2 regions of the Evansella cellulosilytica DSM 2522 genome follow, and region 2 is predicted to be linked to the other one. Evidence: riboswitches for the same ligand, from Rfam matches in the RefSeq annotation. Region 2 holds a riboswitch; the other holds the start of a gene.
What was found. Region 2 has a riboswitch for glycine ahead of gcvT (glycine cleavage system aminomethyltransferase GcvT). Riboswitches for the same ligand answer to the same signal wherever they lie in the genome.
Positions count from the first base shown of each region.

Region 1 (16,378 bases), 840 kb from region 2:
TTTTCGCAGATTCCTTATGATAGTCTTCGTCATTTCCATATCTACTTACGACACGAGGCTGATCGTGGTTACACCAAAACAATGCATTCCAGCCACCACCTTTATGCATCTCCACTTGCCATTTCGTCAAAATATTTTTTAAAGCTTGAAAATCAAATGGCGTCTTTGACCATTTTTCGCCATTCTCATAATCGACCTTTAAATGATGAAAGTTAAACGTCATACTCAATTCATTTCGATCTGGTCGTGTATATTTAATACAATGATCAACAGTGGTTGAACTCATTTCACCTACGGTAAGTACATCGTATTGCGAGAAAACGTTGCGGTTCATCTCCTTCATAAACTCATGAACTCTCGGACCATCTGTATAAAACTTTCTACCGTCACCATGAGGTGTTGCCCCATTATCATTAGGGAATGCTTGGTCCTTTGATATTAAATTTATGACGTCTAACCGAAAACCATCTACCCCTTTTTCAAACCAGTAGTTCATCATTTCATACACATCTTCACGAACTTTTTCATTTTCCCAATTGAGATCAGCTTGTGTGACATCGAAAAGGTGCAAATAATATTGACCAGTTTTTTCATCAAGCTCCCAAGCAGAGCCACCGAACTTTGATTGCCAGTTTGTTGGTTCCTCGCCATCAACTGGGTCCTTCCAAATATAATAATCTCGATACGGACTATCTTTTGATACTGCTGCTTCTTTGAACCACTGATGTTCAGTAGATGTATGATTAACAACAATATCCATAATGATTTTTAAGTCTTTTTTATGTGCTTCCTCTAAAAGCTTATCAAAATCGTCCATCGTTCCATACTCACTATGAATCGAATAATAATCACTAATATCGTATCCATTATCCTTTTGTGGTGATGAATAAATCGGAGTAAGCCATATCACGTCGACTCCTAAGTCCTTCAAATAATCTAACTTCTCAATAATGCCTTGAATATCTCCAGTACCATTCCCCATCGTATCATTAAAGCTTTTCGGATAAATTTGATACACAACTGAGCGTCTCCACCACTCATTCATATTCATTCAAACAACCCTCCATATGCTGACAACATTGTAGTTCATTCACTGTTTCCTCGTAGCTACATATATCGTTCTCAATCGGAAACCATTTTATCACCCATAGTATAACTTGTATATACAAGTGTAGTCAAATGAAGTTTATAAGAAATAGCCTACCTCATTATTAAGTTATGAAATTCCACTCCACAAGCTTTCCGCATTGCTAAGCACGTGCGAACCTTCACTACTTGATTTTCTACAAAAAAATGTCCAAAAGGGCTGCTCCCTCTTGGACATTACTTCATTATTCGATCGTGATTTCTTCATGAATATGTTCGTGAATATTCTCATCTTCAATATGGATAACGATTTGGTAATCTCCAGTTATCTCGAATTGAAAAGTGGTAGAGTATTTGCCATCCTCAATTTCTTCTGCTGTTAACCAAGTATGTGTTTCATCACCAAATTCTTTATATACTTCATATCGGACACGGCCATCTGTCCATGGCTCGTCTTGCCATTCGATATATGAAAAAATCTCTACTTCCTCGTTTTCTTTAGCACTGTCGACAGTATGCCATTCAACAAATAAGTCTTCATGTACCGGGTGTGCGTGGTGCTCTGATTCATATCCATCGCCATGGTCATGACCATGTTCATGACCATCCATCTCTTCCTCATCTATTTCTTGTACATCTCCCACTCTTATCTCGCCAACCGGCATGACATGCATTCCTCGTGCCGTAACATGTGGCTGAACAAAATAAAGGTTTTCCTCTGAGAAAACATAAGTAATTTCATAAACTCCGTCTTCCTCCGTTAAAGTGGCTTCTATAAAATCACTTTCCTCCTTCGCTCCCTGCTCCCATATTTCAAACATCACTTCACTAGCGTCGTTAACTTTGTCATCTCCTTGAGTGACATATGCTTGTATTGAAATTTCTGTGTTCGGGTCTACCTCTTCTTCCATTAAAATTTCGACTTCTACAATGTCAAAGTTCAATTCATTGGACCCATGTTCGTCATCAGCATGCTCTTCCTCGTGATCTTCATGGCCACATGCAGACAGGAAAGCTATTAGTAGAACAACAAGTAAAGAATAAAGAACCGTTTTTTTCATTACATAGGCACCTCATTTTTATTATCATACCGTTCCATTTTATATCATTCTTAATAGAAACCCAACATGAAAGACTTCAACTGTTCACTTTTCCGTCATTGACTTAGTAGAAGTAACTTGATAAGATCACTTTAACATTTTAATATGGGCATGCAATGAAGGGAATGGGTCACACTATGCCTGGAGCAGCTTCTGGAGAGTTCGTTTTAACGGCGCCGAAGGATTCACAATCTCAGGCAAAAGGACAGGAGAGTAACAGTAAGAGGTTAGTTCCTCGTTATTCGAATGCTACTTTGAGATTGGAGATAATCCAATCTTTTTTTTATTTCATACGGTTCCTTTTAAGGTTTGGCTAACCTTAAAGCTACGATTTTATTTTAATTTGTGAGGTGTTGAATATGGAACAAAAGCGTGCTGTAGTAAGTGTTATCGGAAAGGATCAAGTTGGCATCATCGCAAACGTGACTCAAGTTTTATCCGAGCAAAATATCAATATTTTAGATATTAGTCAAACGATTCTACAAGACTTTTTTACGATGATGATGCTCGTAGATGTTTCCGAGCTAGCAGACCTTGATGAGCTCCATCAAGCATTTGAAGTTGTGAGTAAAAATCTTAATCTTAAAATTCACATTCAGCTGGAAGATGTTTTTCAAGCGATGCACCGCGTTTAAAGGAGACAGGAGAAATGACGATGAATATTGGTTTTACAGAAATTCAAGAAACGATTCGAATGGTTCAAATGGAAAGCCTAGACATTAGAACAGTGACGATGGGCATTAACCTTCGTGATTGCGCTGATGCTCAGTTTTCTAGCTTAAATGAAAAAGTGTATAAAAAAATTACTAGTTATGCTAAAGACTTAAAAACAGTTTCTGAAAAAGTAGAAAAGGAATATGGGATTCCTATCATTAACAAACGTATATCTATTACGCCTATAGCAGAAATACTAGGACATGCAACTGTGGAAGAAGCCGTTGAACTAGCGAAAACGTTAGACTCAGCAGCCTCAGAATTAGGTGTTGATTTCATCGGTGGCTATTCAGCGTTAGTACATAAAGGAATTTCAAAGGGCGATCAAACGCTCCTTGATGCTTTACCAGAAGCATTAAGCGTAACGAACAAAGTATGTGCCTCCGTCTCCGTTGCCACTACTCGAACGGGGATTAACATGGATGCAGTCCGGAAAATGGGGGAGATCATCAAGGAAGCTTCTGAAAAAACGAAGGACAATAATGGAATTGCTTGCGCAAAACTCGTAGTTTTCTGTAATCCTGTGGAAGATAATCCGTTTATGGCTGGTGCTTTTCACGGAGCTGGTGAGGGTGAAGCAGTTATTAATGTAGGGGTGAGTGGACCTGGTGTCGTGCTAAATGCATTAAAGCGATACCCTGATGCTGACCTCGGTCAAGTAGCCGATATTATCAAGAAAACGGCATTTAAAATCACTCGCGCTGGCGAGCTATTAGGACGTGTTGTCGCAGAGCGTTTAGAAATCCCCTTTGGAATCATGGACTTATCTTTAGCTCCTACAAACGCCATGAATGATAGTGTCGCAGAAATTCTAGAAGAGATTGGCCTAGAGCGCGTCGGCACACACGGTACGATAGCTGCTTTAGCATTAATGAATGATGCAGTAAAAAAAGGCGGTGCTATGGCAAGCTCTTATGTCGGTGGGTTAAGTGGGGCTTTCATTCCAGTTAGTGAGGATAACGGGATGATTAAAGGAATTGTAGACGATGCGCTATCATTATCTAAGCTAGAAGCAATGACTTGCGTCTGTTCCGTCGGACTTGACATGATTGCATTAACCGGAGATGTTTCTGCAGCTAGCTTATCGGGAATTATCGCTGACGAAGCAGCCATCGGAATGATTAACAAAAAAACAACAGCCGTTCGTGTCATCCCTGTTCCTGGTAAAAAAGAAGGTGACATCGTTGAATTTGGAGGCTTATTGGGACGTGCACCAGTGATGGGTGTAAATCCATTTAGCTCGGAAAAGCTTATAAAGCGTGGTGGAAGAATCCCAGCACCACTGCAGGCGTTGATTAATTAGAATAAAGGGCGTTTTCTTTTAGTGAAGGTAAGGTGGTTGGTTGGTGCGCCGTCTTACCTTTATTTGTTATTTTATTTGTATAGGGGGCGATGGGACGTGGTATCTTACCTTCACAATCATTTTTCGTCGCTCGCTCATTGGCAGATGGCGCAACCCAACCCGCTCCAGCACCTTCCCCATCTATCACACTGTTAACAAATACAAAGATAAAGTTAGTACGATCATGGCAAATAAGCATATAGTGTCTTTGTTTTTCCAGGTTAATTGACGGAAGGTTGTCCGCTGTTCTCCTGATTGATACCCTCGCACTTCCATTGCATTCGCCATTTCTTCCGCACGGTTTAACGAACTCACAAATAAGGGGAGAAATACTGGTACTAGCACCTTCATTTGCTTTAAGAGATTCCCTTCTCCAAACTCACTTCCTCTCGCTCGTTGTGCATCCATTATTTTTTGCGTTTCGTCTAGTAAGTTAGGGATGAAGCGTAATGAGATTGATAGCATTAACGCTAAATCATTTACTGGTATTTTAAATATGCGTAGCGGTCGTAACAAATAGTTAATGCCATCTGTGAGATCTATTGGCTTCGTAGTTAGCGTAATTGCAGTAGTAACGAATACGATCATAACGAATCGGAAAAAAATATGAATGCCATTTACGACGCCGAATTGGGTAATTGTAATAGGGCCATAATCGACATACACCGTGCCTCCAGTTCTAAACAAGACTTGAATAAACACAGTGAATAGGATTAGCCAAATGAGTGGTCGAACGCCGCGCAAATATGTTTTAAAGCCAACTCCTGACAGCTTCATCACTAGAAAAGTAAATAACCAAAGTAGTGCATAAGCCTCCCAGTTGCGAGCTAGAAAAATAATGAAAATAAAGGCTACACCTGAAACTAGCTTTGCTCTTGGATCTAGTTTATGAAGCGATGTGTCTCCTGGGAAATAACGGCCAAGTATTAGTTTATTCATGCTAATCCCGCCTCAATTAAAGACTCTGTCAATTCCTCAATCGTTAAGCAAACTTTGGGTAGTTTAACCCCTGTTTTTTCTTCGATTTTCATTTGAAACTTGAGTGCTTCTGGTACATCTAGCTGCCATTTATCAATGATCGCTTTGTTCGAAAATACGTTGCGGACGGCGTCGTGGAGCACGACTGTCCCTTTGTCCATAATGACAATATTATTTGCAAATTGAGCAACGTCTTCCATATCGTGTGTCACGATTAAAGTAGTAAGGCCTTGCTCTTTGTGCCACGATGCTATTGACGACAATATATCTAGTTTTCCTTTCGGGTCTAAGCCTGCACCTGGTTCATCAAGCACAAGTATATCTGGTTCCATCGCTAAAATACCTGCTATTGCTATTCGGCGTTTTTGTCCTCCTGAAAGTGTGAATGGTGACTTTGACAATATGTCAGCTGTTAAACCGACTTGCTTGATGACTTTTCTCGCCAATTCCTTCGCTTCTTCTTTAGATGCACCGAAATTCAATGGGCCAAAACAAATATCTTGCTCAACCGTTTCAGCAAAGAGCTGCGACTCTGGAAATTGGAACACCATCCCGACTCGTTTTCTAATTGATTTTAGAGCTTTTTTATTTTTACCTGGAGTGATAATAGCATCACCAATAGTCACTTTGCCCTGCTTTGGTAGTAGTAATCCATTCATTATTTTTAATAAGCTTGATTTTCCGGCACCTGTTTTTCCAATTACGGCAGTAAAAGAGCCAGATTCAACTTTCATTTCAACATCTTGCAGGACATTAAAGCTACGAATAGGTCCCAATTGGTAGTCAGCGGTTACATGTTCCAATTTCACTTCCATATCCAGTTCACCACTTCTTCTTCTGTCATATATTGATTAGGGACATGTCTCCCCTTTTTTTCTAATGAACGCCTTAGTTTTTCTGGAAAAGGGGGCTCTAAATCTCGTTGTTGCATGAATACTTCGCTCGGTTTACCAGTTTGGGAGATTTCACCGTTTTTCATTAATAAAAGTCGATCAGCAGCTGCCGCCTCGTTCATATCGTGTGTGATAGATATGATCGTTACCCCTTCTATTTCTTTTAGTCGTCTTAATGTTTTTAACAAGCCTTCTCTCCCTTTTGGATCAAGCATAACGAAAGCCTCGTCAAAAATAATGACGTTTGGGTGAAGCGCTAATATGCCAGCAATTGCAACACGCTGCTTTTGTCCACCTGATAGACGAGAGGGGTCATGAAACCGGTATTCTAGCATACCTACTTTCTCTAAAGCACACTCGACTCTTAATTTCATTTCTTCGTATGGTACATTTAAGCTTTCTAAGCTAAAGGCAACATCATCCTGTACCGTTGTACCGATAAATTGGTTATCAGGGTTTTGAAAAACTAATCCGACTTTACTACGAATTCGCCATTTCGATTTTTCCGTTAACGCTGTGCCATCAACCGTTATACAACCGTCTAACGGTGTTAATAAACCGACTAACAATTGCGCTAAAGTAGATTTCCCGGAACCATTACCACCAATAATTGCGAGCCATTCTCCTTTATTAACTGAAAAAGAGAGGTTTGCTACGGTGTTTATTTCAGACCTTAAGTCATAGCGGAATGAGAGGTTTTTCACCTCTAATATAGGTGCGCTCATCGCAGCAGCCTCCTTTTATCGTTTTCATCGAGCATGCATGTTACGGTTGAGGAAGGTCGACTACCTCATAGTTTTCATTCGTTAATGTAAATCTATCAACTAAGCCTGATGTGACAAATATTTCCCTGTCTCTCGTAACAAATACCGCGTCTACTCCATCTACATTTTCTACATATTCAAAGCCCTCGTTTACTCCCATACCGAAAACTGCTGTAGAGTAAGCATCTCCATCGATTGATTCCTCTGAAACGATCGTCACTCCAGCAAGTTCATTCATAAATGGATAACCGTCAAATGGGTTTAGTAAATGGTGGTATTCTCCATCCTCTTCCTTCAGTATTCGCTCATATATTCCAGATGTTACGATCGACTCATCAGTAGCATCAATCGTGCCAACTGGCTGTCCTCTACTAGCTAACGGATCCTGAATCCCTATTGACCAAGGTTTTCCTGAAGGGTTGTTACCAATGACGATGATGTCCCCACCTAAATCTATTATTCCTGCAGTAACACCGTGCTCTACCATCAACTCTGCAATTAAATCTGCAATGTATCCTTTCGCTATCCCACCTAAATCTAATCTCATTCCCTCTTCTGCTAAAAATACAGTCTGCTTCTCTTTGTTAATCTCAATTTTCGTATGGTCCATTAATGGTAAAATTTCATCTATTTCATGCTGTTCTGGCTTACGTGCATCGTCAAAGCCGATGTTCCATAGTGATGTTAACGGACCTACTGCAATATTAAATAATCCACTCGTATCTTCGGCATGGGTGATGCCTCTTTCAACTAACTTAAATACTACAGGGGAAACTTCAACAGGCTCTACACCTGCATTTTCGTTTATATTGTCCACATCTGATCCTTCTATATTAACGGCTATTTTGTCACCTAACTCATGGATTCTTTCAAAGGCAGCATCCATTACCTCTTCTTTTCCTTCATCATATATTCTCAAAGTAACGACCGTCCCAATAGCCATCTCTGTTTTTCTTATAGGCTTTTCTGATACGCTTCCCTCTGATGGTGAGCTTGCTGCGCTTCCACATCCAATTAGGAAACCCGCTAATGAAATCAACGATACGAAAGCATAAAACTTTTTCATAGTTAACCCTCATCTCAATAATATTTTTAATGTAACCGAACCTGTGAAATAAATCACAAATAATCACCGCTAGTATAGCATCGCTCTTTTTTTCTGTCTATATAGCCAAAAGCTAGCATTCAAGATCAAGATTCATTTTGAAAAACGAAAAGTATTGCTACCTTAAGCTTAAAATAGTTTATTAACTTTATAGTGCATAAAATATGATATTATTATGAACATTTTAGTTTAATAACTTTGTTACTATTCCGTGAACTTCATAGACAGATACATAAAGGAGATGTAAACTTTATGTTAGTTGTTCATAACTTCACAAGCGATTTCTTCTTGTGGATATTAAGGAGTGAAAATATTATGGCAGAGAAGAACATTGTCATCATTGGCGCAGGCTATGCAGGAGTTGCCGCAGCAAAAAAGCTTGCTAAGAAATACAAGAAAGACGATTCTGTGTCTATTACTTTAATAGATCGTCATTCTTACCATACTATGATGACCGAATTACATGAGGTTGCTGCACACCGTGTAGAGCCTGACGCAATCCAGTTCGACTTAAGACGTCTTTTTAATCGAACGAAAGTGAAACTTGTCACAGACAATGTGACAAAAGTAGATCATGAGAGCAAAACAGTGAAAACAACGCACGGAGAGTTTTCCTATGACTACCTTATTTTAGGTATGGGGGGAGAGCCTAACGATTTTGGTACTCCAGGTGTTGGCGAACACGGATTTACATTATGGTCTTGGGAAGATGCAGTAAAGCTTCGCGAGCATATTGAAAAAACGGTTCAAAAGGCTGCACAAGTTCATGATGAAGCAACACGAAGAGCTATGCTCACATTTACTGTCTGTGGATCGGGCTTTACAGGAATTGAAATGGTTGGTGAATTAATAGAGTGGAAGGATCGTCTAGCAAAGCAAAACAAACTAGATGTGGAAGATATTACACTGCAAGTGATTGAAGCTGCACCGACTATTTTAAACATGCTTGACAGAAAAGATGCAGATAAGGCAGAAAAATACTTAGTTAAAAAAGGCGTAGAAATCTTAAAGAGCTCCCCTATCGTTGAAGTAAAAGCTGATTCGATTCTACTAAAAACAGGTCAAGTAATACCGACGCATACACTTATCTGGACTGCAGGAGTGAAAGCAAACTCGGATACAGAAGACTATGGTATGTCCACTGGACGCGCTGGTCGACTAAATGTAAATGCCTATATGGAAGCAGAAGGTTTAGAAAACGTTTATGTTGTTGGTGACTTAGCTTATTACGAGGAAGAGCCAGGTAAACCGATTCCACAAATCGTAGAGGCTGCCGAGCAAACGGCACATACAGCCGCTGATAACATCATCGCTGATATGAAAGGTACTGAGAAAAAGGAATACAAAGGTAAATATCACGGTGTTATGGTCTCTATCGGAGCAAGGTACGGTGTTGCAAACTTAAGTGGCATCCATCTTAGTGGATGGTTCGCAAACTTTATGAAGCACATGGTGAACTTATATTATTTCTTCACAATCAGAAGTGGCTACTATATGTGGCAATACGTATCACATGAGTTTTTCCATACAAAAGATAAAAGAAATGTGTTCCGTGGTCTACCAACACGATTTGGAAATGTACTATGGAGTGTCCCATTAAGGGTCGGTGTAGGGATATTTTGGTTAAGTGAAGCGCTACCTAAAGTTTGGGGTTATACGAAGTGGGAAGAAGCTACTGCTAGTTTTTCCTCATTACCGAAGCTTTTCCAAGGCTTTGGGGAAGATTCATGGCTAACAAGTTCAACACTGAACATGGATTTATGGTGGCTATCTGACGGTACTACTGCTGCTACAACCGCTGCTACAGACGGAGCTACATGGGCAGAGCCAATTTTAAGCGAAATTCCTTTCTGGTTTGAATGGATGATGAGACTTTCTCTTCCTTCAATGGAAATGGCTTTATTTGCTCAAAAAGTGATGGTGCTTCTAGAGGTTGCTATAGGATTTGCCCTTATTTTCGGTTTATTTACTTGGATTTCAAGTGCAGTAAGTGCTGGATTACTTCTTATGTTTACATTCACAGCCATGCTCGGATGGGATAAAGCTTGGGCATTCCCTGCTTCAATTGCACTGATGAATGGTTCTGGACGCACATTAGGCTTAGATTACTGGGTTATACCATACGTTCAACAAAAAGTTGGAAACTGGTGGTATGGAAAGGAAAGAGCGATCTATAGTGATCATCGTTCTAGCTCAACAACTACGACAAAATCTAAAGGCAAGAGTATGTAATCAAGATTTTTAAAGAGATAGAGTGTCTCATTAGGTTCATCACCTTTTGGGACACTCCATTAAAAATCTAGACATTGGAGGGGAAAAAAGAAAGCATGAAACTACTTCGACTTTTTAAACGTTGGGATTGGGTCATTATCGTAACACTACTTCTCTTATCTTTTTTGCCCTCTGCTGTCTTCAGTTATCAGCAGGCTGGAATTTCCGAAGATGCAGAGCTTGTTGCTATCATCTCTGTTGATAACGAAGTTGTTGAAGAAATTACACTTACAGGACATGTAGGAAATGACATACTTGATATCCCTGGTGTTCCGTGTGATACAGAATCGATTGAGTTAAAAGATGGACAAATTAGAATGAAAAGCTCTCACTGCCCAGAACAAATTTGTGTTTTAACAGGCTTTATTTCTAGACCAGGCCAAACGATTATTTGTCTACACCATAGGGTTATTATTGAAATTCAAGCTGTTCAAGGACATACAGATGAAATCATCATAAGCTATTAATGATAGTTTTAGAGATTCCCTAAAGTCTAATAGATTGGAAGTTGGGACATATGACAAAAAATCAACGACTCGTATATATCGCATTGTTAGCATCTCAAGCCGTCATTATCGGTTTACTAGAAAGAGCGATTCCCTTTCCATTCGCCTTTGCTCCTGGAGCAAAATTAGGTTTAGCCAATATTATTACAGTTATGGCGATTTACACTTTATCTACGAAAGACGCAGCAAAAGTTGTCGGGATAAGGATTGTTTTAACAGCTTTGTTAGGAGGAACAATTTCGACATTTATGTATAGCGCAGCTGGTGCAGTCATTAGCTTCATCGGTATGTGGGCTGTGCACAAGCTTGGTCCTTCTCGTGTGAGCATGATCGGCGTAAGTGTTACAGGAGCAATCTTACACAACGTAGGGCAATTAAGCATTGCAAGCTGGATTGCACAAACGTGGACTGTGCTCCTATATTTACCTGTATTGTCGTTTATCGGTGTCTTGTCAGGAATTGCTGTAGGTATAGCTGCTAACTATTTGCTTACTCACGTAGAAAAGCTTCATTACTATAAGGAGTTGCGTGATTTAAGAAAAGTGTAAATAGCTTAAATAGATGTAACATAATTCTAGAATGAAAGAGGTTAAGACTATGCGTGTACATCAAATGTGGGATGGATATCCTGAATTAAAAACAAATTTATCTTCTGTACTCTCTTTAATAGAGTCACATGTTCGTGTTCGTGACAAAACCGTTGCAGCAACCATTAATAATCTTGTTCACTCTGGTGGAAAGCTTCTCAGGCCTGCGTATTCACTCTTATGCTCCCAAATCGGACCAGATAGTGAAAAAGAAAAAGCAGTAGCCGTTGCGGCTGCGATTGAAGCCATTCACATGGCCTCCCTCGTTCATGATGACGTTATTGATGATGCGGACACGAGGCATAATCATGCAACGATTCATACAATGCATGGAAATAAATTTGCGATTTATTCAGGTGATTATTTGTTTTGTATTAGCTTTCAAATACTCGCTCAGCATGCTAGTTCCTTAGCCCATCTAGATTTTAACACTAGAGGAATGGAAAAAATACTAGCTGGTGAACTAGATCAATTAAATTCAAGATTTAAGCCATCGTTAAGTGTAAAAAGCTATTTATCAAGAGTTGCAGGGAAAACAGCTCAGCTTTTCGCCATTAGTTGTTATTCAGGTGCAATGGAAGGTGGTGCTACTCGAAAACAAGCAATGAACGCTTGGAATATGGGGCACTACATTGGAATGACCTTTCAAATAATGGATGACATATTAGATTTTAAAGGGTCTTCACATTGCCTTGGGAAGCCTGTGATGAGTGATTTGCAGCAAGGAATTTACACGTTACCGTTAATTTATGCTATGCAGCAAAAGCCTAACGCCTTTAAACCATTCCTAGAAAAAAAAGACATGCTAACAGAAAATGACTTAACAGTAATAGCCGAGCTCATTGACCAATATAAAGGAGTAGAAAAGGCACAGGCACTTGCTGATAAGTATACAGCAAAAGCGTTAAAACAGCTTAGCAAGCTCCCTTCCGGTGATTACAAAGAAATATTGGAGGAAGTTACTACAAAGCTACTAAAAAGAAAATCCTGAAAAAAAGGCCGATGAAAAAGTGGTGTTCTTTCACTTTTTCATCGGCCTCGTGTTCTTTCACTTTTTTAGTGGCCTCCTAAAAACCTTTCATCAGTTTTCTACATCATACTGATGAAAGGTTTTTATTTTTGAAAAAAATATTGAAACTGACGTTACGTCATTTTGTATAATGAAAATATGGGTGTCAGAAGAATAGGAGGAACACGTGATGATTTCTATTAAAGAAGTAGCCAAGCAAACTGGTGTTACTGTTAGAACGTTACGACATTATGATCATATCGGTTTGTTAAAGCCTTTAGGCAAGACTGAAGGTGGGCATCGCTTGTACGGGGAAGATGAAATGAAGAAGCTACAAGGAATCCAATTTTTAAAAACATTAAGATTTAGCCTAGCAGAAATAAAAGATTTATTAGATGATAATACACATGATTGGTACATGGAATTACAAAATCAATTAAACTACTGCATAAACGAAAAGCAGAAACTTGAACAAATGGAGTCCTTGATTCGAGGTTTGATGAACGAATTTACTATCGAGGGAAAAAATGATCTTTCCCATATTCAACAGCTTATTCGAATGTATGAAGATAATTCACATGAAAGAGAACGATTTCGACAAGAACGTTTTACTGAAAAAGAACACGAGCTCTTAGACCTTTTGCCTAATATTAATAATGGTGATCCAGATACAATAGAGTGGGTATCCTTACTTGCACAAATAAAAAAACATATGAATAAAGGCGTTGACTCAACTGAAATACAATCAATTATTCGTCGTATGCTAGAAAAAGAAAAAGAGACTTTTGGAAATGACCCGCAGTTTAGTGAAAAATTGTGGGAGGTTAGAAGCTCACAAGAGGAATCAAAAAAAGCAGGTTTCTACCCCATTGAACAAGAAGTCATTGAATTTGTTGAAGAAGCGACGAATTTTTATTTAAAGGGGGATAAATAAATGAATATCCTCTATGAATTTCACTGGGAAATCTTTATCGTCGCAGAAGTTGTGTCTGTTATTTGCCTATTGCTTTTTGGATTCTTCCGATATTTTTTAGAAAAACGGAAGCTTAGTATTTTCTTTATATTAATGTTCCTTTCTCTAATTGTTTTAGAAGCTATATTAGGCTTAATGATCTATAAGGAGACCGGAGAATTTTCAACGTTTTTAATCGTCATTATTATATTTGTAATTTACGCCTGCACATTTGGGATGTTTGACTTTATTCGTCTTGATCGCTGGATGCGGCAAAAAATTGGTAAGTTTCGCAAAGTCGAGCTATTAACGGAAAAAGATTATAAATTGATGGAACGAAACAAAGACCCTAAATACATTGCAAAAAAATATAGAATAAGTGCCACTATCCATTTCATTGTTTTTATTACCGGACAAACAATTCTTTGGTCAATTGGGACAAATAATGTAGAGGAAATGATTCGATACATAACAGACCTTTCATGGATAGAAGAAGGTGCAGTCGATAATTCTCCTTACCAGAACGAAACAATGTACTATATCGGAATGTTGTGGGGCCTCATTTTTATTATCGACTTTCTCTATTCCATGTCATACACTATCTTCCCAAGTAAGAAAGAGTAAGTGGTGCGGCAAGAAGTGGATTGACTACACTATGTATAAAAAAAGGATACTATTTCTATTTCAACTTAAAAACACATGTGATTTTATATAATCACATGTGTTTCGCATTACATTGACTAGACTTTACCTATCTATATATCCAGTCCTACAATGACTTTTCAATGGAATATTATTGTACTTCTACAGATCCTGTTACAGTACCCTCAGAAAGGTCTGCACTTGCTTCAAATTCTTCACTAGCAAAGTAAACATTTCCTTCAATAGTACCATTAGGAATACTGAAGTTGTTCGCTTCTACGTAAACGTCTCCAACGAATGTTCCACCTTGAAGTCTTGTGTTTTCATTTTGGATCGTTAACTTTGGAGCAGTTAACGTAAATTGTGCAGTAATATTACGATCAGCATCTTGCTCATATAAAGCTAATTTACGAGCTGGCTCATCACGGTGTGTATGGTTACCAGTTAACACAACTTCTTCATCTACTGTTAAATCATCTTGGAAAAGAATAATCCAAGGCCCATCTGCGCTTACACCATGGAAGAATGATTCAGCATCAGTAACCATGATTTGTGTTGCACCTGTTACTGCATCAGCTTCTTCTCCACCTTCAACAGATACAGTTCCTGTCACAGTACCACCAGAAAGGTCAGCACTTGCTTCGAATTCTTCGCTTGCAAAAGTAAGGTTTCCTTCGATTGTAGCGTCCGGAATACTAAAACCATTTGCAGCTACAACTACATCTCCAGCGAATGTACCACCTTGCAGTCTTGTGTTTTCACTTTCAATTGTAAGCTTTGGAGCAGTTAATGTGTATTGGTCTGTAATATTACGATCAGCATCTTGTGCATAAATAGCAATTTTACGTGCTGGCTCATCACGGTGAGTAAATTGTCCAGCTAAAACAATTTCTTCATCAACAGTTAAATCGTCTTCTAAAATAATGATCCAAGCACCGTCTTCGCTAATACCTTGTAAGAAAGAAGCTTCGTCAGTGACTACTACTTGCGTAGCACCTGTTGTTGCATCTGATTCTTCATCGCCACTTGTTTCGTCTTCTCCACAAGCCGCCATTAATCCTACTGATAATAATAATACTAATACTAATAAAAAGCCTTTGAATTTCATTAAGTAATCCCCCTGTCGTTAATTAATGTGATTTATTTCACAAGAAAATCTTATCATAAATTTTAGACATTTATAGTTAATATGTGTGTATAATTTGTGAAATTGTGAGCAAAGTTATTTAAGCACTATTATTATACAAATATCAATAAAAAGATTAATTTATATTTTTTTGTATTATATTTTCGTTCTAGGGAAAATTATATCTCGGGAGGTGATTTAGATGGCTAATAACAATAACAATAATCGTAATCGCAACAATCGTAACAACAACAATAATAACAACCAAGACTTAAACGTTAATGCAAACACTGAATTTGCAAACGAAAATGCTGCTAATGCAAACAACCGCAATAACAGAAACAACCGTAACAACCGCAACAACAACAATAACTAATTACTTATGATTCAACGATAACCTCCGACCAAAACGGATCGGAGGTTTTCAACTTTACTTATTATCTTGATCTGTGACTTTGGAATATATGCATGTATTTCTTACTTGTTTACCGTCGGGAGATAGGTCATCATTTTTTAATATTGCATCTAATGTGAAATCTAATCTTTCTGCTACAGCTCTACTACGATCATTTTGTTCGTCGCAGCATATTTCTACCCTTTTTGCTTTTATTTCCTTAAATGCATATTCCGTTATTCTCGTTATCGCTTCAGTCATGTACCCTTTTCCGCTATAGCGCGTATCGATCCAGTAGCCAATCTCGCACTTAGGAATGTCCCAATTAATTCTATGTAAACCAGAACAGCCGATGAGTTCACCGGTTTCTCTAGAAAAAATAAGAAGTCGTAAGTCCTCTCGACTTAAAAACTTCACATGAGCTTCTCGTATATTTTCCTCAACATCTTCTAACGTTTGCTGCTTTTGAGCAAATGGTAACCACGGCTTTAATTCAGTTATCGATGCATTAATTGCCTTAAACACCTTTTCCCCATCACCCGGTAACGGCATTCTGATCATTAATCTTTCGGTGTAAAATTCCGTTGGTAACTCTATCATGATTGGTTTAGTCACTTTATTCACCCATTTCTACTTTTATCTAGGTTTTATTATAACGTAGTCAAATGAAAAAATTGAGTTATTTTAATCGGGTCAGATTAGGTTTATCCCGGGTTCGTTCTAACCCGGGTTCATTTACCTCACCTTCAGGCTCTCTCTTGCTCTCGTTTCCTCCCTTTTTGAAGGTGATACTTTTGAACCCGGGTTCACTCTAACCCGGGTTACTTTTCCTCACCTTCAGGCTCTCTCTTGCTCTCGTTTCCTCCCTTTTTGAAGGTGATACTTTTCAACCCGGGTTCGCTTTAACCC
Region 1 covers NC_014829.1:1,028,926-1,045,303, reverse strand. Annotated here, with positions in the region: gene treC (alpha,alpha-phosphotrehalase) at 1-1,051, opposite strand, end outside; gene BCELL_RS04680 (FixH family protein) at 1,332-2,147, opposite strand; glycine riboswitch at 2,330-2,405, shown strand; gene BCELL_RS04675 (ACT domain-containing protein) at 2,546-2,821, shown strand; gene BCELL_RS04670 (PFL family protein) at 2,842-4,203, shown strand; gene BCELL_RS04665 (energy-coupling factor transporter transmembrane component T family protein) at 4,387-5,181, opposite strand; gene BCELL_RS04660 (energy-coupling factor transporter ATPase) at 5,178-6,035, opposite strand; gene BCELL_RS04655 (energy-coupling factor transporter ATPase) at 6,026-6,838, opposite strand; gene BCELL_RS04650 (FAD:protein FMN transferase) at 6,879-7,943, opposite strand; gene BCELL_RS04645 (FAD-dependent oxidoreductase) at 8,298-10,214, shown strand; gene BCELL_RS04640 (NusG domain II-containing protein) at 10,310-10,720, shown strand; gene BCELL_RS04635 (Gx transporter family protein) at 10,771-11,307, shown strand; gene BCELL_RS04630 (polyprenyl synthetase family protein) at 11,357-12,337, shown strand; gene BCELL_RS04625 (MerR family transcriptional regulator) at 12,546-13,289, shown strand; gene BCELL_RS04620 (hypothetical protein) at 13,290-13,931, shown strand; gene BCELL_RS04615 (hypothetical protein) at 14,101-15,057, opposite strand; gene BCELL_RS22875 (hypothetical protein) at 15,278-15,451, shown strand; gene BCELL_RS04610 (GNAT family N-acetyltransferase) at 15,506-16,069, opposite strand.
Region 1: linked by a shared signal. The riboswitch ahead of BCELL_RS04675 (ACT domain-containing protein) and the one ahead of gcvT (glycine cleavage system aminomethyltransferase GcvT) in region 2 are both predicted to bind glycine.

Region 2 (16,378 bases):
AAAGGAATGGAATGATTTAAATGCTCTACTACTAAATAGTGCAAATGAAGTCGTTTTTTTACTTAATGAGGATACTGACATACAATTGCGTTATGGAACGCTTGATTTTTTTAATGGGACCGTTCATTATCAAATTACAGATGAAAATGCATATAAAAAAGTCGTACTAAAAGCAAAACTGAATAATGGGAGCGAAAGAAATGCAAGGTTTTTATATGATCCATACACAAAATACGTTACAAATTGGGTAGAAGGAGTAGGTGTCCATTGAAAAATATTTATCTTATTGGATTTATGGGAGCAGGGAAAACAACAATAGGTCAGCTGCTTGCCAAGGAAGCTGGAGCACCATTTATTGATTTAGATGAGCTAATAAGCGAAAAAAGTCAATTGTCTATTCCTGACATCTTTGAACAGTTTGGTGAAGATGGTTTCAGAAGGAGAGAGACAGAAGCATTAAAGTCATGCCATCGAAACGGTACAATTATAGCAACTGGTGGTGGTATTGTTGAAAGGCGAGAAAACATCGAGATAATGAAAAACTCCGGTACTATTGTATTTTTAGATGTACCGTTCGAAAAAATTTATGAAAGAATCCAAGATGATCCAAATCGTCCAATCACAAAGTTTGGAAGGGATGCACTAAAGGAGAGATATACAAAAAGACTTCCACTATACAAAGAAGCGAATATTGTTATTTCAGAAGTTGCTGAGATGGAAGAAACTGTGCAGCTTATAAAGGAAAGTCTATGTTCAAAAGATAAGAAAGCTTAAAATTGGCAGTGAAATTTTTCCGCCGTGCGTACTAGTGAGAATTTATAGGCACGGAAAAAGTGAAAGAACACGAGGCCACTGAAAAAGTAAAAATCATGATTGTATCGTGTATTAATATTCATAATCTATAATTTAAGAACGGATTGATGAGACTGGAGCAAGCGAGGTTACTGTCTCTTCCTCTACGAGCATATGCTACGGAGCGTATCCGTCGAGACAACTCGAAGCATTAGCGACAAAGCAACGCTGCAAAGCATCAAGGAGGCTCACCAGCCGCCCGCGGAAAGCGAGTTTGCACAGGTCTCATCAACTTCTATATTCAAACAACCTTATATTTATTAGTATACCCTTTGAATTTAAGTGCTTTTAGTGGCCCTAGAAGAACATTTATTACTACATTCTGAGATGCGCGAAAGTCCTCCGCTTTAAAAAAGCATAAATAACAGCTTTTTGAAGTCGTTATTTACTTTCTTTCTAAGTATAATTACGAATTTGTTTGGAGAAAATGTAAATGTACCATGAAACACGAAAGAAGTGTGATGAACATGAAAACAAACGACTATGTAAAATACGTTACTGAACAGTTTGTTGCTTATGTAGACCAGCCCGTGGAAGAAAGAAAGGCAAAGAAAGAAGAAAAACGGAAAGCAAAACTGCCGCCAAGTAATCGGTTGTTTGGGTTAATCCCGTTTGCAATTTCACAAACATTTCGTAAGCGTAAGCTTGATTAAGTATGTACTTATTTTTGATTAAGAGAGGCTGTCCCAAAAGTTTAAACTTTGGGTAGCCTCTCTCTGTTTTCTGGTAATTACTATAAAGTGCTCGAACCGCTATAGGCAGACGCTTTCCGCGGGTATTGCTCCTTCGAATACTCGTCGCAGGTAAAGAGTGCTTCAGCTTCCTCAGGAAAAACTCCCAGTGGATCTTTAGCACTCCACCAATCGCTTTTCGAGTTTCTTAGTATTAACCATAACTTCCTAAAATGGGAAACCCATGTACAAGACAAAGATCAAAGAACACTAAAAAAAGGCAAAAAGGTGGGCTAATTTGACCCACTACTATTCTATAGTATAGATAAAACAGTAAAAAAAAGAGAGGCTCTCCCTCTAAAGTCATTTTCAATGACCTTTTGGGATAGCCTCTTATTTCATAAAAATCAATTTATATAGGGTTTTGAAGAACTATTACTGGTTTATAGAAGTATTCCTCGTATATTGGCGGTTACGTTAGTGGGTGATTAGAAAAGTAAAATAAGCCCCCATTTATAACGGAAATATGGATACTCGGTTCGTACTGTGCTTTTATAGCTGATTTTTCTTGATGGTATGTTTCCTCCCTTTCATCATCAATATAAAAGCCTTCTAACAATTGTTCATCTTCTTTTAGTCTCTTCAATGCTTCAGATGCCCATCCGTGCTCTTTCGCTTCTTCGACTTCTAGAATATAGTTTTTTATTCTTTCTACCCCTGATTTAGGCTTTATAATCGGGGTCATTGTAAAACAATAATTAGGAATTTGATCTTGGAATTGTTTTTGCTCAATCTTAGCGTGAATGTCATGGATCATTTCACCTGTAATTAAGCTTAAACCTATTGAAAAAAACTGATCCATTTTATGGTCACAACGGTATGATACAGACCCATTGATAATCAACCACGGCTTTAACGGGGTTGATGTTCCATTTGTATCAATAGATTCGTAAAGTACGGCGTGACTTCCACGATCTTGTGCTGTTTGAAAAATTTGGTGTAGTCTAGGAGAGCCAAAGTGTATCAGCTCTCCTTTTAGATCAGTAGGTGCTTCATTAGAATTAGTAATAAGGGTAAGTTTCATTGGATTCGGTACACCGCCAATTTTTTCAGTGTAGTGCCAATAAAACGGTCTATTCATTAACGCTTTATCCATATCAATGGATAGTTGTATGTGTAAATGGCCTTTAGATTCATCGATAATAGTGCTGTCATTTTCTGTGAAAAATTGCTTTAAGTAGTTGTGAATTTCAAGTTGATCCACATTTATTACCTCCTTTAACTAAAGGTAGAAAAAGTCACATGTACTAGAGTATTCTCAATAGAATGTCTTCATAGCTTTGCTAGCAAAAGCTTGCGTTTCCTTATTGGGCTAAAATTGAAGTGAGGTTATCCATTTTAACACGAACTTCTCCCTCTGAATGAGAGTGAAGTAAAATGTTAGAAACATGCTCTTCTAACTGATTGTCTGAAAATTTCTCTAAAATATCGTCTAACTTACCGATAACACCCTCAAAAAGCCCTATCTTCTTATAAAGGAGCTTTAGAATATGGTCTTCTACAGTGTCCTTCACCGCAAAATTATAAATTTCTACATCTTTTTCTTGTCCAAGCCTATGAATTCTACCGATCCTTTGTTCTATTCGCATAGGATTCCAAGGTAAATCATAGTTAATCATTCGGTGACAAAATTGTAGATTAATTCCTTCTCCACCAGCTTCAGTTGCGATTAATACTTGTGCTTGATCTTTAAATAATTGTTTCATCCAATCTTTTTTACTTCGTTTGAATCCACCTCTAAATGGGACAGATTTAATACCATTTTGGGCCAGAAACCATTGTAAATAAAGTTGAGTAGCTCTGTACTCTGTAAAAATAATCACTTTATCATCAGATTGTTGGATAAGCTTTAAGACTTGCTCTGCTTTAGAATTAGTTTGTACCGCATTTATTTTTTCTGCTATAGCACATAAATCTTCTATAATTTCAGGGTGACTTCCATATTGCTCTATAAGATTCTTTAATGTCATAAATGCCGATTCACGGCTCGAACATACTTCCCGTTGCAATGTTAGTGTTGTAAAAGTAATGCCTTGCGCAACGCCATGTTTACTATATTTGTTTTTTAATTCACTAACAGCGTCATATAATGCTCTTTCTTCCTCAGTAAATGTAATAGGTACCGTCTCTACGATTCTTTTTGGCCAATCCATATCAGAGTCAGATCTGCGGTTTCTAATCATTACTTTTTGAATGAGTTCATTCAGCTTTTCATGATTTTCTTTATATTTTTCTTCAAAGCTTGATTCTGCACCTAAATATCCTGGTTTAAGAAGTGAGATTAAGTGAAATACTTCGCTTAATCTGTTTTGTACTGGTGTTGCTGTTAATAGTAAGCAAAACTTCTTTTTTAAACTCCTGACAAACTGGTAGTTTTTTGTATTTTTATTTTTTAACTTATGCGCTTCATCAACAATGATAAAGTCATAGTCAATATCTTGAATGACGGATGCATGAGGCTCACGTTTAGCGGTATCGATGGAAGTTACCGTAATATCTACATGTTCCCATGCGGGCTTTTTTCGTTGCTCAATGGCAGGGATGAAAAACTTATTATTTAATTCCGTGCACCATTGCGTAACAAGAGAGGCTGGTACGAGGATTAACACTTTTTTTACTAAGCCTCTAATCATATATTCCTTTAAGATGAGCCCAGCCTCTATCGTTTTACCTAATCCAACCTCATCAGCTAATACAGCTTTTCCGTTCATCTTTTCGATTACTTTCTGTGCTGTTTCGTATTGATGAGGATATATCGTTAAGTTAGGTAAATGCTTTGTTGCTTCTAATCCATGAAAGTTATCAATTAAGCGTTCTTTACCAGCTTGTAGGGCCATGTTATATTTCGTCCAATTGCTTAATGATCTGTTATTTTCTATAGAGTCAAGAAAGTTTTTTGCCCATTCGTCATCGAAATGTATTTTTGGTAACATTATCCATACTCCTCCTTCCATGAGTAAAACCAATATATCATCAGTGTTAGCAAATGTATGACGATTAAACTTTGAAAAAAATAAAAGTGAGTATTGCCAGGGAAAAAAGAAAAGTGGTACGATGTAAATATTAAAAGATGACTATTTTATGAATATTTGTGAATTACCGAATAATAATTATTGCTCTTACTTAAAAAATGCTTTTTCTAGTATTAACGACATTTGTACTTTTCATGAATTAATAGTTAAAATTTCATAATGCGAATGAAAACAAGGGGAGAGGGCGTACTGTAGTACGACGCCGAAGGAGCAAGCGATAACCGTGAATCTCTCAGGCAAAAAGACTCTTGTTGGACGCACCTCTGGAAAGGGCTAATTAAGATTAATCGCATGTATTGCATTCTCTTATGAGACACCCAAGGGGCTAGCTTCTTTGAACGAAAAATCTCAGGAAGTAAAAACTCTCAGGTAATAAAGACAGAGACGTGTTTTTTTTAAGGCACGTTTCTGTCTTTTTTTGCGTTTAAAAAGTATGATATTACAAAAAAGATAGTAGCATGTTAAGGGTATGAATAATGATGGAAAATATGTGGAGGTAGATAGCAATGTCACGATTACAAACACCATTATTTAGCATTTATGAGCAACATAATGGAAAAACAATTGACTTTGGTGGATGGGACCTTCCTGTTCAGTTTACTAGTATTAAAGAGGAGCATGAAGTAGTTCGAACGAAGGCTGGCTTGTTCGATGTATCACACATGGGTGAAATTGAAGTGAAAGGACAAGAAGCATTACCGTTTCTACAAAAAATGCTTACGAATGATGTGAGCAAATTAAAAGATATGGCTTGCCAATACAATGCGATGTGCTATGAAAATGGTGGTACAGTTGATGATCTTGTTTTATATAAAAGAGAAGACAATCATTACTTACTAGTTGTTAATGCTTCTAATATTGAAAAGGATTATGAATGGTTAAAGCAGCACGCAACTGAAAAGGTAGAAGTTATTAATGTTTCAAATCAATATGCACAAATAGCTGTGCAAGGCCCTTTAGCAGAAAGTATTACTCAAAAATTAACGAAAGAAGATCTATCAACCATCACGTTTTTTAAATTTCGCGAAGGGGTAGTAGTCGCTAACAAAGATGTTCTTATTTCACGAACTGGATATACTGGGGAAGATGGTTTCGAAATTTATTGTAGACCTGATGATGCTATTTCTCTTTGGAATGCACTTCTTGACGCAGGGAAAGAAGAGGGGATTCAACCTTGTGGATTAGGAGCAAGAGATACGTTGAGGTTTGAGGCAAGACTACCACTTTACGGTCAAGAGCTATCAAGGGATATTAGCCCAATTGAAGCTGGAATTGGTTTTGCTGTTAAGGTCGATAAGAAAGAGGACTTCTTGGGCAAGGTCGTTCTAAAACAACAGAAGGAAGATGGCCCGGAAAGAAAGCTAGTTGGCATTGAAATGATTGATAAAGGGATCCCTAGAACTGACTATGAAGTGTTTAAAGATGGAGAAAAGATAGGATTCGTAACAACAGGGACACAATCTCCTACATTAAAAAAGAATGTTGGTTTAGCAATAATTGATAAAAAGTTTCAAGCAGTTGATACTGTAGTAGAGGTTCAAGTTCGAAAGCGACGTCTGAAGGCAAAGGTAGTTAAAACGCCATTTTATAAAAGGTGAATGATAGAAACTGCTATATAGACAATATTATAGGTTTTTCCGGTCTTTGGTGACTCCGTACGTCATCTTATATCGTATAAAATACACAGATTATTAAAAACTATAACACTTAAAGGGGATGAAGGAAGTGACATTTCGTTATTTACCAATGACGGAACAAGACCAAAAAGCCATGTTAAAGACAATTGGCATTGATACGATTGAAGAGCTTTTTGGAGATATTCCAGAAGATATTCGTTTTAAAGGTAAGTTGAATATAGAAAAAGCACTTGATGAGACGAAATTAGTAAAAGAAATGAGTAAGTTAGCAAATAAAAATATTAATGTAAAGCAATATACATCTTTTTTAGGTGCTGGGGTTTATGAGCATTATATTCCTTCAGTAGTAAATCATATGTTACTACGCTCGGAGTTTTATACAGCATATACACCATATCAGCCAGAAATATCACAGGGGGAGCTACAAGCAATTTTTGAATTTCAAACAATGATTAGCGAGTTAACTGGAATGGATCTTGCTAATTCCTCTATGTATGATGGCCCAACAGCACTAGCAGAAGCAGCGATGATGAGTGCAGGACATACGAAAAAGAAGACAATTCTTGTATCAAAAACAGTACACCCGGAATCAAGAGAAGTATTAAAAACAAATGCAAAAGGCCAAAACTTAACAGTTATCGAAATAGATGAGAAAAATGGTGTTACTGACCTAGAGCATTTGGCAAACGAATATAATGATGATACTGCTAGTGTGATCGTACAGTATCCTAATTTCTTTGGGAATATTGAAGACTTAACTGAAATAGAAAAAATTGCTCATAAAGAGAAGGCGCTATTTGTCGTCTCATCTAATCCGGTAAGTTTAGGTATATTACAGCCACCAGGAAAGTTTGGAGCAGATGTTGTGGTAGGTGATGTACAACCATTTGGTATTCCTACTCAGCTTGGTGGACCACACTGTGGTTATTTTGCAGTAACAAAGAAATTGATGCGTAAAGTTCCTGGGCGTTTGGTTGGTCAAACGACAGATCAAAACGGAAAGCGTGGTTTTGTGTTGACGCTTCAAGCCCGTGAACAACACATTCGTCGTGATAAAGCAACGAGTAACATTTGTTCTAACCAGGCTTTAAACGCACTAGGCGCTTCGATTGCAATGAGTGCGTTAGGGAAAAACGGTGTTCAAGAAATGGCGAAACAAAACATTCAAAAAGCATCTTATGCTAAAGAATCGTTAAGACGTCAAGGAGTAAAAATTGTCTATAGTGCACCAACATTTAATGAATTTGTCATCAAACTTCCAAAGTCGGTTAAAGAAGTGAATGAAGAGCTACTAACGCACGAAATAATTGGTGGTTACGATTTATCACGTGATTATCCAGACAAAGGACACTTCATGCTCGTTACGGTAACAGAGCTTCGCACGAAGGAAGAAATTGATAAATTTGTAGCGGTATTGGGGGGAGTACAATGATTCATCAACAAGATCAAGCGTTAATCTTTGAAATTAGTAAAGAAGGTAGAATAGGACATAGCTTGCCTGAAATGGATGTCCCTGAAGTCGCTTTAGATGAACTTATACCATCACAATTCCAAAGAGAAGAGGCGGCAGAGCTACCAGAGGTTTCAGAACTGCAACTCGTTCGTCATTATACAGCACTTTCACGTCGTAATCATGGGGTTGATTCTGGTTTTTATCCATTAGGATCATGTACGATGAAGTATAATCCGAAAATAAATGAAGATGTGGCGAGATACCCTGGCTTTGCTCACATTCACCCTTATCAAGCGGAATCAACTATACAAGGTGCTTTAGAGCTAATGTATCATTTACAAAACTCTCTAGCTGAAATAACAGGTATGGATGAAGTGACGCTTCAACCAGCTGCAGGTGCTCATGGTGAATGGACGGGGCTCATGATGATCCGTGCGTTTCATGAGGCGAACGGAGATACACATCGTACTAAAGTGATCGTTCCAGATTCAGCACATGGAACGAACCCTGCTTCTGCAACTGTAGCAGGTTTTGAATCGGTTACAGTACGTTCGAATGAAAAAGGACTTGTTGATTTAGATCACTTAAAAGAGGTTGTCGGAGAAGATACAGCTGCACTTATGTTAACGAACCCAAATACGCTAGGTTTATTTGAAGAGCAGATTGTAGAGATGGCTGAGATAGTTCATAACGCTGGCGGGAAGCTTTATTATGATGGTGCCAATTCAAATGCGATTTTAGGAATTACAAGACCTGGAGACATGGGATTTGATGTTGTCCACTTAAACTTGCATAAAACATTTACAACACCTCATGGAGGCGGAGGACCAGGATCTGGACCAGTAGGAGTAAAGAAAGACCTCATTCCATTTTTACCAAAGCCGACTGTCGTAAAAGATGGAGAGACGTACCGTTTTGAGTATAACCTTCCTCAATCGATCGGAAGAGTAAAGCCTTATTACGGAAATTTTGGTATAAATGTGAGAGCGTACACTTATATCCGTACGATGGGTCCAGAAGGATTAAGGCAAGTATCAGAGCATGCGGTTCTTAATGCGAACTATATGTTCCGCCGTTTACAACCATATTACGATGCTCCGTATACTCAGCATTGTAAGCATGAATTTGTTTTATCTGGACGTAGGCAGAAAAGGTTAGGGGTCAGGACGCTTGATATTGCTAAAAGACTACTGGACTTTGGTTATCATCCACCAACGATTTATTTCCCATTAAATGTAGAAGAATGTTTAATGATTGAACCTACAGAAACGGAATCGAAAGAAACGTTAGATGAATTTATCGATGCGATGATTCAAATTGCTAAAGAAGCGGAGGAAACACCGGAAATCGTTCAAGAAGCACCACATCACACAGTTATTGATAGACTTGACGAGACAACAGCTGCAAGAAAACCGGTGTTAAGATATACGAAAGAAGATTAAGTTCTCTATCATAAAAACGCTCGTATTGGTTTCCAACCTTTACTAATATGAGCGTTTTTTTGTTTGCGAGTAGAGCACTAGTACTTTAAGGGGTTGATCAACCTCTTAGCAATGTCAGGAGTCGACGAATCTCATAAAGCTTACTATAAGTGGGTGTGCGGCGTGTTAAGCCATTGCCATAACTATTAATAGCTTATTGGAACAGCCTCTAAAATAAAAAAAATGTTATAACAGCTTCGTGAAGCAGTTATAACATTTTTTATTTCATTTATTTTTTTATTTTTCCTGACCACTTTCTAAATCCGCCTTTTAGCATAACGATATTCTCTACACCACGTTTTTTTCTTAGGAATTTTGCAGCTTGGACACAGCGTGTACCATTTTGACAGTATAAGTACACAGGCTTGTCAGGTCTAATCTCTGCTTTTCGTTGTCGGATTTGAGAGAGTGGAATATTTCTAGCACCTAATATGTAACCAGTATTAAATTCCCTTTCTTCACGAACATCGATTAGCTGAGCTTTTCTATAATCTTTTCGAAATTCGTCTTGCTCCATTGTTGTTAGATAGCTTGGCTTTTTCATGCGCAAGATGAGAAATATAATTAATATTAATGTTAGAACGATTAACGTCCACATAGAGGGTCCACTCCTTTATAAATATATACTTATAAAATGATATACCGAAAAAGTAATAGTTGCAATGTTATTTGCTTAAGATTCAATAGAAAATTCAATTTCTTTCATTAGAAATGGTTTTAACTTGAGCATGTAACTTTGAAGTTTGTTTCATTTTATGTATGATAAATACGTATATTTTAAATTAGTTTGTGAGGTTGAGATATGGAAACGTGGTTTTATCTAGATTCAGAAAATAAAGATCCTGCTTATAATATGGCATTAGATGAGAAGCTAATGGATTGGCATCGAGAAAAAAAACTACCGCCAATTATTCGCTTTTACGGTTGGAACCCAGCAACTTTATCTGTAGGTTATTTTCAAAAGGTAGAAAAAGAAATTGATTTAAAAGCAGTGAAAGAGCATGGGTTAGGTTTTGTAAGAAGACCTACTGGTGGGAGAGGAGTGCTTCATGAAGATGAACTGACATACAGCGTCATTGTGTCAGAAGACCACCCGCAAATGCCTGAAACTGTAACAGAGGCTTACCGTGTAATATCGGAAGGGTTACTAGAAGGCTTTAGAGAGCTTGGTCTCGATGCTGAATTTTCGATTCCAAGAACGGATGAAGAGAAGAATGCGTTAAAGCGTCCGCGCTCAGCAGTTTGTTTTGATGCGCCCTCTTGGTATGAATTAGTAGTCGAAGGTAGAAAAATTGCTGGTAGTGCACAGACGAGGCAAAAGAATGTGATATTACAACATGGTTCGATAATATTAACGCTGGATGAAGATAAGCTTTTTGACATTTTTAAGTATCCTAATGAAAGGGTAAGGGAACGTATGCAAAAAGCTTTCAAGAATAAAGCAGTAGCAATAAATGACTTAACAAATAAAAAGTTTACAATTGAAGATATGAAGAATGCGTTTAAGGTCGGTTTTGAAAAAGCATTGAACATTAGCTTGAACCCTATTTCATTAACGAAGGAACAAGAAAGGGAAGTACAAGATTTAGTGTCGGTGAAGTATGGCACTGACGATTGGAACTTTAAAATGTAAGTAAATAATTATCTAATGAAAAACATTTTTCATTTCTTGAAAAATGTTTTTCTTTCTTATAAACAAAGCAACTTATAAAACGAACATATCAATTTGTCGATAGAGGAAAATCTATGTCGTTGTTCGACAAATCGTACGACTATATTCGTCGATTTTTTACAACTGATGAATTTTATTAATACACTGAATTAGCACATAAAGATCTTTGTTTTTCTCTATTTTTCATCATAATTTAGCAATTTTAAAAGTTGACAAATTTATTTGTATCACTACAAAGATCAATATATGGTACTTTTGTTGTGAAAGTGAACACTATATATTGATGACTTTTATTTTGTGTGCTATAGTGAAACAAGCAATCAATGAGATTGGCATATGTTGCCATGACAACAGAAACCGATCCTTGAAATTTATAAAAATATGAAAAAAATGTAGAAAGGGAGCGGAGGCCTGTGACTACGTATATGTCTGAAAAAACGATCAACGTTGAGGCGCTAAACCGAGACATTGAACAGTTTCCTCAAGTATTTCCGATTACTCCAGACATGAAAATGAAGCAAAGTGGAGTATCGAGGTTGGTTATGTTAGACCGCTACACGTTTAAAGACACCGAGAAAAAAACATTAAAAATAGGAGACTTTGTCGTATTAACAGTTAAGGCAGATCCTAAGTTTCCAGCTCGTGGTTATGGTTTTGTTGTTGATATTAACTGGCCAGAAAACCGTGTGAAGATCGCCGTTGAGGATGAATTTTTAGGGGTGTTAGATGATCCAGAGGAAAAAGAGACGGGGATAGTAGATCGATCTCTTGATACGATAGACAAGCCGCTTGAGGTCTATTATGAGCAAATAGCAAAGCGTAATGCTCGTGGTTTGGCTGAAGTAGAGGTGGATCCTCAGAAACAAGTGGAATCATTTGAAAAATTCTATCACGAACTTGTTAATATGAACTTCGTACCTGCAGGACGAGTTCTCTATGGAGCTGGTGCAGAAACGGATGTGACGTACTTTAACTGTTACGTGATGCCTTTTGTCGCGGATTCTAGAGAAGGAATCTCTGAGCACCGTAAGCAAGTAATGGAAATTATGAGTCGTGGCGGTGGCGTTGGTACTAATGGCTCTACTTTGAGACCGAGGAACGCATTAGCTCGCGGAGTTAACGGTAAATCATCAGGATCTGTATCATGGCTAGATGATATAGCAAAGCTAACACATTTAGTAGAACAAGGTGGCTCGCGTAGGGGAGCACAGATGATAATGCTAGCGGATTGGCATCCTGATATTTTAGAATTTATTATATCGAAGATGCAAAATCCACGAATTCTTAGATACCTACTTGAGAATACGGAAGATGCACAAATTCAAAGACTCATAAAGGAAAAATTAAGTTTTACCCCTTTGTCAGAGCTTGATGAAGCAATGTATCAAAGTATCGTTAATTATAAACATATTCCTGGGACCGGTGGATTTGATCCGAAAATCATTCGGGAAGCTGAAGAAAAATTGTCAACAGGTGGGACATACTCTGTAAACAATTCGGAGTTTCTAACTGGTGCAAATATATCTGTATGTATTACGAAAGAATTCATGGAAGCTGTTGATAATGATGAAGATTATGCTCTACGTTTTCCAGATGTTGAAAATTATAATGAGAAAGAAATGGAAGCCTATAATCGTGAGTGGCATGAATACGGGGATGTACGCGAATGGGAAGCATTAGGATTTGGCGTACGTACTTATCGCAACATTAAAGCGAAAGAGCTTTGGAATCTTATTAATATTTGTGCAACGTATTCAGCAGAACCCGGCATTTTCTTTATTGATAATGCAAACGAAATGACAAATGCTAAGGCGTACGGCCAAAAAGTAGTAGCAACAAATCCATGTGGAGAGCAACCACTTGCACCATACTCTGTATGTAACTTGGCTGCAGTCAATTTAGCGGAAATGGCAGATAAAGATAATAAAGTTGTTGACTTCAAAAAACTAGAGCAAACTGTTGCGACTGGTGTGAGAATGCAAGATAATGTCATTGATGCAACGCCATATTTCCTTGAAGATAATACGAAGCAAGCCAAGGGAGAGAGACGTGTAGGTCTTGGTGTGATGGGACTTCACGACTTACTAATATACACTGAGACTGTTTATGGATCTGAAGAAGGTAATGCGTTAGTTGATAAAATCTTTGAAACAATTGCTACAACTGCCTATCGTACAAGCATTGAACTTGCAAAAGAAAAAGGAAGTTTCCCATACTTAGTAGGTAATAACGAGCAAGAAACAAATCACTTAAGAATGAAGTATATTAATACAGGCTATATGAAAAAAATGCCTGAAGATGTTCGACAAGGGATACTACAGTATGGTATTAGAAACTCTCATTTACTAACAGTCGCACCTACAGGGAGCACTGGTACAATGGTTGGTGTAAGTACTGGTTTAGAGCCATACTTTTCATTCTCCTATTTCAGAAGCGGGCGTCTTGGGAAATTTATAGAAGTAAAGGCAGAAATATTACAATCTTATTTAGAGCGGCATCCAGAAGCGGATCCAAATGAACTACCTGAATGGTTTGTATCAAGTATGGAACTTTCACCAGAGGCGCATGCGGACGTACAATGTGTTATTCAACGATGGGTAGACAGTTCTTTAAGTAAAACGGTAAATGCTCCACGTGGATATACAGTTGACCAAGTAAAAAAGGTATACGAGCGTCTATATAAAGGTGGAGCAAAAGGTGGTACCGTATATGTCGACGGTAGCCGTGATTCACAAGTACTGACTCTAAAAGCAGAAGAGAATGATATGTATGCTGTAGAGCTTGCTGGTGAACCAGAACAAGATACGGAAAAGAAGCCAGTCGTCCTCGTGGATACAATTGCTGACGTAAGAAGCACTTCTGTTACTTACGGAAGTGAAGTTGGTGATACATGTCCAGTTTGTCGTAAAGGGACCGTAGAGGATATTGGTGGTTGTAATACATGCACAAACTGTAGCGCACAGCTGAAGTGTGGATTGTAATTTTAAAATTTGATCACTTAAGACTATGTTGAAGAGGTAACTACTTTGACATAGTCTTTTTACGATTGATTGAAAATTTTCAAACGATGCGTTAGAAATATCGACGCACGTAGTAGGGAGAAAAAACGTCCCATTCACTACACTGGCGATGTTTATTGTTTTATGAGCTCCTTAAACGAAGTGACTTATTTATTGCCTTTATAAGTTCATTTATGTTAGCGTAAGCTAGTACAACAATTTGTTTTATAGTATAATTTTACATAGATAAAACAGCATATAAAGTAGTACATAGATCATGTATTCGTGTATATCGTAAAAAGTTTGGAGGGGACCACATGCCTACACCGAGCATGGAAGATTATTTAGAAAGAATATACTTATTAATAGAAGAGAAAGGGTATGCAAGAGTGTCTGATATCGCAGAAGCCCTTGAGGTACATCCATCCTCGGTAACAAAAATGGTACAGAAATTAGATAAAAGTCAATATTTAGTATATGAAAAATATCGTGGTCTTGTGCTAACAGCTAAAGGTAAAAAAATTGGGAAACGTTTAGTATATCGCCATGATCTCTTAGAAGAATTTATGAAGATCATTGGAGTAGACAAAGACAATATTTACGAGGATGTAGAAGGAATCGAACACCATCTTAGTTGGGATGCAATTGATCGAATTGGAGACTTAGTTCAGTATTTTGATGAAAACCCAGAACAAGTGGAGCAATTGCGTTTAGTTCAGAAGAAGAATGATGAGTTAGAAGGAAGTTGACTCAAGAGGTTGATTTTTAAAGGCACTGAAAAAGTACAGATCATCGCTCGCCTGATAGGAGAACCCCACTCCTATCAGGCTTTTTAACGATTACGACGGTTACGCGCATTGCTTAGGGACACTGGAAAATGGAAAGAACACCACTTTTTCAATGCCCTTGATTGTTACCTTTTGAGTCAGTCTTTGTATGAATATTTTTTACCCTTTATTAGTAATCATTTTTTTGTAAATCGTGATTACAATGTAATAGGGGGTGATACCCATGTTAAAAGTTGACGGGGTATTTGCAGGTGGTGGTATAAAATCATTTTCATTTGTTGGTGCATTAAGAGTAATGAAAAACGAAAATATTGAATTTGAAAGATTAGCCGGTACAAGTGCCGGTGCAATCGTCGCTGCATTTATTAAAGCTGGTTTTACAGTAGATGAAATAGAATCTATTTTAGATGGTCTTGATTTGGAAGAATTATTAGAGCCTAAAAGAACAGGAGTTATATTTCAGTTTTATAAATGGATTCGCTTATATCGTAATATGGGGATATATAAAGGAGCCTTACTAGAAAAGTGGTTGGAAGAGGTTCTAATGGAGAAAGGTGTTAAAACCTTTAATGATTTACCACCAGGATCATTAAAGATGGTAGCATCGGATATAACAACAGGGCAGCTTCTCGTGTTACCTGATGACCTAAAGAGGTATGGTATTATTCCTGAGACCTTTTCTGTAGCTAGAGCAATTAGAATGAGTTGTAGTTTACCGTTTTTCTTTGAACCAGTTAAACTGCAAAATAGTAATGGAAAGCATTCTGTTATAGTAGATGGGGGAGTCCTCAGTAATTTTCCAATTTGGTTGTTTTCTAATAGTGAAAATAAAAAGCCAGAAAGACCAGTAGTAGGCTTTAGGCTAACACCTTCCATGGAAATGGTTTCTCAACGAGAAGTAAGTAATGCTTTTTCTATGTTACATTCAATGGTAGAAACGATGTGGAAAGCCCATGATCTAAGACACATATCTAAGTTACATGAGAAAAATATCGTGTTCATACCTGTAGATAAAATAGCAGCTACGCAATTTTCCATAAGTGAAGAAGAGAAAAAAGAACTAATTGAGCTTGGAGAAAAAAGTACAGAAAAATTTTTAAAAGGATGGTCTTATTAAGTTGCCAGTACTATTTACTTTGATATACGTTATAAATTCTTAAGGAAAGATAATATATAGGGAACAATAAGAGTAACCCATATACCTATTACTAACCCACTAATCCATTCCTGCATCGGTATAAAAGAAGAAGTATACATGTACATGAGGTATAAGATAATAAGCCCAATAGTTCCGAGCGAAACACTGAATAACATTCTAGTTGTAGACCGAGGAATATTATTTACTTTTACTTTTAATGTCTCAACAGTTATACCAATAGCACTTCCAAGTAATATCCCTGGATAAAATAAATGCTCTATGTTTGGAAAAATGATTATAGCTAAAAATAGCGGAAAAATAATTGAAAATAACAATAACAGTCGCTCAGGCATCCCCTCTATCCAATCTAGTGTACGATAAAATGTGTATACTAGAAATCCGCCAATAATAATGCCACTAACGACGGATATTGGGGGAGCTTGTAATATTACTATGGAATAAATACAAAAAAATATTGGTAGTAGTAAGCAAATGGTTATTTGTTTTTTACTTTGGCATAGTGGGATAAAAAATAAGAAAATAGTTACCACCGTTTGTACTATGGGGTCAGTGAACGGTACATAGGCTTGATGAG
Region 2 covers NC_014829.1:1,869,422-1,885,799, forward strand. Annotated here, with positions in the region: gene comGG (competence type IV pilus minor pilin ComGG) at 1-271, shown strand, start outside; gene BCELL_RS08475 (shikimate kinase) at 268-774, shown strand; gene BCELL_RS08480 (YqzE family protein) at 1,320-1,505, shown strand; gene BCELL_RS08485 (YqhG family protein) at 1,996-2,787, opposite strand; gene BCELL_RS08490 (DEAD/DEAH box helicase) at 2,888-4,516, opposite strand; glycine riboswitch at 4,781-4,873, shown strand; gene gcvT (glycine cleavage system aminomethyltransferase GcvT) at 5,122-6,213, shown strand; gene gcvPA (aminomethyl-transferring glycine dehydrogenase subunit GcvPA) at 6,341-7,684, shown strand; gene gcvPB (aminomethyl-transferring glycine dehydrogenase subunit GcvPB) at 7,681-9,147, shown strand; gene BCELL_RS08510 (rhodanese-like domain-containing protein) at 9,416-9,784, opposite strand; gene BCELL_RS08515 (lipoate--protein ligase family protein) at 9,989-10,819, shown strand; gene BCELL_RS08520 (vitamin B12-dependent ribonucleotide reductase) at 11,284-13,839, shown strand; gene mntR (transcriptional regulator MntR) at 14,175-14,606, shown strand; gene BCELL_RS08530 (patatin-like phospholipase family protein) at 14,869-15,762, shown strand; gene BCELL_RS08535 (hypothetical protein) at 15,792-16,378, opposite strand, start outside.